Prochlorococcus marinus XMU1402: one gene and its partner. The protein of the gene in region 2 interacts with the protein of the main gene of each other region in a pairwise test. Links are inferred from orthologs where the notes say so. Each region holds a gene or a part of one and is shown on either strand. Other genes may lie near its edges.

Region 1 (3,215 bases), on a different replicon or contig from region 2:
AAGCCAGAGACTCTTGTCTCCTAAATTTAATTGATTTCTCAAATTAATAATGAAGAAAGAGATTATAAGCTTGAAGCTTATGATTATTTACTTGATCCTTCATTAATTGCTAGTAAACCTTCTGCAATTAGGCATGAATCAAGATTGATGATAGTTAGAAATAGTTTTTTAGAAGAAGACTGTTTAACTAATAAATTTACCAAGAATCTTTTAGATGAATTTAGAGAAGGGGATCTTGTAATTGTAAATAATACTAAAGTTATGAAAGCTAGGTTAAAGGTTGAATTAGAAAATAAGACATTAGTAGAATTATTAGTTTTAGAAAGATCCCATGAATGTATTTGGTTATGTTTGGCAAAGCCAGCAAAAAAGTTAAAAATAAATAGAAAATTAAAATTAAAATCTCTATTAGCACAAGATATTAATTTGATTGTTGATGGAGTTGATGAAGAAACTGGAGGGAGATTTATTAAATTTCCGGAAAATATAACTTGTCTCAATTCAATGAATGAACTTCTTGATAAATACGGGGAAATCCCTCTTCCTCCTTATATAAAAAATTCCGAAGAAGAATCTTTTCATGAGAAAAGTTACCAAACTGAGTATGCAACAAATCCGGGGGCAGTTGCTGCACCAACAGCTGGTTTACACTTAAGCAAAAGTCTTATTTCCAATCTAAAAAAAAAAGGCGTAATAATCTTACCGATAACTTTGCACGTGGGTTATGGAACATTCAAACCAATTGATCAAGAAGATTTAAGTAACTTAAAACTTCACAAAGAATGGGTAAGTGTTAATAAGGAAGTAGTGGAGGAAATAAAAAGAATAAAGAAAACAGATAGAAAAATAATTGCTATTGGTACAACTAGCGTAAGAGCTCTTGAAAGTTGTTATTCTCAGGAAATTAATGACTTTATTCCCATAGCTAAATACGTAGATTTAGTAATTAAGCCAGGTTATAAATTTAAGGTAGTTGATGGATTATTAACTAATTTTCATCTCCCTAAAAGTTCATTATTACTTTTAGTAAGTGCAATGATTGGTAGAGAAAGATTATTAGATCTATATAAAAAAGCCATAAAAGAAAAATTTAGATTCTTCTCTTATGGCGATGCGATGTATATTTCACCAGATTCACTACTGGAGAAAAAATAGATTTAGGCTTTGACTGGTTCTTGAATGATTCCGCTTGGAACTTCAGTAAACATAATTGATGATAAATACCTCTCTGCTAAATCAGGTAGAACAACTACAATTGTCTTCCCAGCATATTCATCTTGTTCAGCTAATCTAACAGCAGCAGCAGCGGCAGCCCCACAAGATATTCCTACTAATAGACCTTCCTCTTTAGCTAACCTAAGAGCCATCTCAATTGATTCGTCATTTGTTACTTGTTCGACCTTATCAACAATTGATAAGTCAAGGTTCTTAGGAATAAATCCTGCTCCAATTCCTTGGATTTTATGTGGTCCGGATTTAACCTCTTCTCCATTCATTGTCTGTGTAATAACAGGACTGTGTGATGGTTCTACAGCTACAGAAGTAATATTCTTGCCTTTCTCTTGCTTAATGTATCTTGAAACTCCTGTAATTGTGCCGCCAGTTCCAACTCCTGCAACTAGGACATCAATTTCACCATCGCAATCATCCCAGATTTCTGGTCCAGTAGTTTTGAAATGAATTTCAGGGTTTGCTGGATTATCAAATTGACCTGGCATGAAATATTGAGAAGGATTACTTTCTGCAATTTCTTTAGCCTTAGCTATTGCTCCAGGCATACCTTTAGATGCCTCTGTTAAAACAATTTCAGCCCCCAACACTGCCATAACCCTTCTTCTTTCAATTGACATGGATTCTGGCATTGTAAGGATCAGTTTATAACCTCTTGCTGAAGCAGTAAAAGCTAAAGCAATTCCTGTATTTCCAGAAGTTGGCTCAACAATAGTTTTGTCTTTTGTAAGTTTCCCACTTTTCTCGGCATCCCAGATCATGTTTGCGCCGATCCTACATTTGACACTATAAGCAGGGTTTCTACCTTCAATTTTTGCAAGTACTGTAGCTTTCGCGTTTTTAGTAACTGATTTTAATTTTACTAATGGAGTGTTTCCAATAGCAAAACTATTGTCCTCATAAATTTTTGCCATTTATATATTGAGAAAATATATATTAATACTAACTATTATTCAGAAAAAGAGTATATAAGTTTCTATTCGGTAAATACTAGGAATTTAGAAATTATTTAGTGCTTCAGAAAAGGTTTTCCATAATTTATCTTGGTCTTCTAATCCAACTGATACTCTAATAAGGTGCGAGGGAATACCAAAACTTTCAGCCCAATCCAACTCGTCATAATGAGCTAGTAAAACATAAGGACAAACTAGAGTAAATTTTGTACCTAAACTAGGTCCTTTAGATACTTTTAGAGAATCATAAAATTTTTTAGCTTTGTTCAATCCTCCATTTAATTCAAACGATAATAAGCAGCCGTATCCCCCATTAGAAGTAAGTAAAGAATTAAAATTTGGACAATTTTCAGGATGGAAAATATTTTTAATCTCGCTATGAGTCTCTAATCTTTTTTTTAATTCTAAACATGCTTTATTTTGTTCAAAAACTCTTTGATTTACATCTCTACTAACTTTCTCTAGATAAACTATATCTCCATCGGAAAGTATTGGAATATTAATCTCGTTTAATGCATTTCTAAACTGATCAATCCATTTGCTTTTTGGATTTACTATTAATGATCCGGCAAGAATATCACCACTACCTGAAAAAATTTTTGTAAGTGAAGTAAAAACTATATCTGCATGTTCTATGGAATTTATATTTAAATTCGAACCAATTGTATCGTCAACAATTAACGGAATATTTAGCTTTTTTGCAATTTTTGAAATTTTTTTAATGTTTACACATTTGAGCATTGGATTACTTGGAAGTTCAATAATTAATGCTGATGGATTTATTCTTTTGATTTCTAATTCAATATCCGCGCAATTTTCTTCTGTAATTAACTTTGCTCCGTGAAAGATTTTCATTGGTAATTTAAGTACATCTACATATGGAAAACCAACTTGGAGTGTTGGTTTAGCTGGAAATAATTTATATATGATTTCTAATGATGTATACAATGCAGACATTCCAGATGAAGTTAAGTGAATATCATTAGAGTCAATTTTTGTAGATTTAGAAATTCTATTTTTTATTCTTTGAGA
Region 2 (3,236 bases):
GTGAGTTATTAAGTGTTCTTTTATCCGAAGAAAACATTCCTCATAATTTGTTAAATGCTAAGCCAGAGAATGTTGAACGTGAAGCGGAAATTGTTGCTCAGGCTGGCCGAGCAGGTGCTGTTACTATTGCCACTAATATGGCCGGAAGGGGAACAGATATAATTCTGGGTGGCAACAGTGACTATATGGCAAGACTTAAATTAAAAGATATCTTAATTCCTTTGTTAGTAAAGCCAGATAATGAGCATAAACCACCAATCCCTAAACAAAGAAGTTCAAAAGCGAAAGGTGGTTTTTCATCAAAAGTTGGTTCAAATTTGAAAAAGAATATTTCAGAGCCTTCAACAAGTCTTTTCCCTTGCAAACTTAATGAAGAAATTGAAAAGAAACTCTCTCTTTTATCTAATGAACTTGTGAATAATTGGGGAGATAGACAACTATCTGTCTTAGAGCTTGATGACAGGATAGCTACAGCTGCAGAAAAAGCACCTACCGATGATAAATTGATAGAACTTTTAAGGGAAGCTTTATCAGATGTAAAAGAAGAATATGAAAAAGTTTTGCTTCATGAAGAGAGAAAAGTAAGAGAAGCTGGCGGTTTGCATGTCATTGGTACTGAAAGACATGAGTCAAGAAGAGTAGATAATCAACTTAGAGGTAGAGCAGGTAGACAAGGTGATTTAGGTAGTACCAGATTCTTTTTATCTTTAGAAGATAATCTATTAAGGATTTTCGGAGGCGACAGAGTTGCAAATCTAATGAATGCATTTAGGGTTGATGAAGATATGCCTATAGAGTCAGGAATGCTTACTAGGTCTCTAGAAAGTGCTCAAAAGAAAGTAGAGACTTATTATTACGATATTAGAAAACAAGTTTTTGAATATGACGAGGTAATGAATAATCAAAGAAAAGCAGTATATAGTGAAAGACTAAGAGTATTGCAAGGAATTGATTTAAAGAGGCAAGTAATAGGCTATGGAGAAAGAACAATGAGTGAAATTGTAGATGCTTATATTAATCCTGATCTCCCTCCTGAAGAATGGAATATTGAGCAATTAATTTCTAAAGTTAAAGAGTTTATTTATTTACTAGATGATTTAAAACCTGATGATATTAATTTGTTGTCAATAGAGGAATTAAAAAACTATCTTCAAGAACAGTTGCGAATAGCATATGATTTAAAGGAATCTCAAATAGAAAAGATTCGTCCAGGATTAATGAGAGAAGCTGAAAGATTCTTTATTTTGCAGCAAATTGATAATTTGTGGCGTGAACATCTTCAATCCATGGATTCTTTAAGGGAATCAGTTGGGTTGAGAGGTTATGGCCAAAAAGATCCTTTAATTGAATATAAAAATGAAGGCTATGATATGTTTTTAGAGATGATGACTAATATGAGACGAAATGTTATTTATTCAATGTTTATGTTTCAGCCAAAAACTCAGATTGATGATGCAAACTAGATCAAGATTTAATCATCTCCAAGAAATTCAATAATTTCTTTGTCTTTAAGATTTTGAGCATTTCCCAGTTTAGAAATATCAATAGATTCTGAATTAGCTAGGCATTGAAGAATTTTTTGTAATTTAAGAATTTCATTTTCAAGTGAATCTATTCTATCCATTAAATTCTTAATCACATTAGCTTCTGCATCAGGTAAGGCAGAGTGAGCTAATGGGTTCACTTTAACACCACTTTGATGCACTACTCTTCCAGGAACTCCAACTACAGTACTATTACTCTCTACATTACGAACAACTACTGAACCCGCACCAATACGTGTATTAGATCCTATTGTGATGGACCCAAGAACTTTTGCTCCTGCTCCAACTACAACATTTTCCATTAAGGTCGGGTGTCTTTTACCATGACTTTTGCCAGTACCTCCTAATGTAACTCCCTGGTAAAGTAGGCAATTATTTCCAATCTCAGCTGTTTCTCCTATTACAACTCCCATTCCATGGTCTATAAAAACTCGTTTACCAATTTTTGCCCCAGGATGTATTTCAATACCTGTCACTATCCTATTAAGATGACTTAAAAAACGGGGAATTAAAGGAAATTTTAATTGCCATAATTTATGTGTAAATCTGTGAATAACTATTGATTGAAAACCTGGGTAGCAAAGAAAAATTTCAAGTATTCCTCTGGCAGCAGGATCTCTCTCTTTAATAATTTCTATATCTGATCTAAAAGTTCTAAGTATCATTTTTAAGTAATAACTCCAATTTCTTTTTTTAATTGATTTATTGTTTCTATACTCAAATAATTTTTTGCACATATTATTTGAGGTAATCTCATAAGTTGAGAACGGTTTTTTAGTAGAATGTTTTCTACAACTGATAAACTGGGGCCATCACAAACGATATGGTTTGAAGCTTTTAAAAGAGATAGTAATCTACTGTTATTATCTGAGATAGCCGTCATGAGCATTAATTCACTACCTCGCATGCTGTGAATGATTACTTCTGCCGCCCTTAACAAACCCGGGCTAATGCTAACAATGCCTACGCAACTGCCAGTATTTAATTCTTTGAGAATCTTTAATTCTTTTTGAAAGTCGCTTAAGTCGACTGCAATAGCTCGAACTCCATGTTGTTTAGCAACTTTTTCTAGAGGTTGTAAAAAATATCTGCTTGTGACAATAGTACCATTATTTGAACTACTCAAAACTTTTTCTAATTCTTCCATAGGTATGACTTCTACTGGAACATTAATTTTTGGAGAAAGGTCTTCTGCTATAAGCATAGATGCTCCTATATCCTCTCTAGGCGTACTGACTATAATTCTTGATCCGCACTTAATACGCCAATCAATTTCATTCAGTAATACTTCTCTTGTTTCTTGTAAAGTACATCCAAGACTTATAAAATTATCAATAGATTTCTTTGCTTCCTGATCTGGTGGTTTACTGATTATATCCTTTGAGTAAATTGATTTTTTGAAGTCTCTCTTAGTAATATTATCTCTTACATAAATACCCGATCCAGCTACGGCTTCTACAACCCCATCTATTTCAAGTTGTCTGTAAACTTTGCTTATAGTATTTCGATGGAGTCCAGTCTGCATTGCGAGTTGTCTAGTACTGGGTAGTCTGTGACCTGGAGGGAAATGTCTTGCTGCTATTGCAAAGCAAATTTGATTATACAGTTGTGTAGATGCTGGTATATCACTCTCTTGTTGAACATGGAATCTCACTTTAGAAAAATCCTTACTTAATTAATATTTTCTCACAG

What was found.
Region 1: the proteins of cysE (region 2) and cysK interact in binary tests that used the Escherichia coli proteins (3 or more experiments, as listed by UniProt). The link is inferred for Prochlorococcus marinus XMU1402 from one-to-one orthologs.

The regions. Positions count from the first base shown.
Region 1 is NZ_JAAORD010000001.1:404,458-407,672, forward strand. What follows is about bases 152-3,027. They hold cysK (cysteine synthase A), read right to left. Parts: upstream 2,145-3,027; coding sequence 1,158-2,144; downstream 152-1,157. Other genes in these bases: queA (tRNA preQ1(34) S-adenosylmethionine ribosyltransferase-isomerase QueA), read left to right, coding at 152-1,155; HA141_RS02290 (PLP-dependent transferase), read right to left, coding at 2,229-3,027. Also shown: HA141_RS02275 (dihydrolipoamide acetyltransferase family protein), read left to right, coding at 1-24; more of queA, read left to right, coding at 31-151; more of HA141_RS02290, read right to left, coding at 3,028-3,215.
Region 2 is NZ_JAAORD010000002.1:538,839-542,074, reverse strand. Bases 340-3,236 are described here. They hold cysE (serine O-acetyltransferase), read right to left. Parts: upstream 2,207-3,236; coding sequence 1,472-2,206; downstream 340-1,471. Other genes in these bases: HA141_RS09200 (GntR family transcriptional regulator), read right to left, coding at 2,212-3,198; secA (preprotein translocase subunit SecA), read left to right, coding at 340-1,463. In the rest of the region: more of secA, read left to right, coding at 1-339.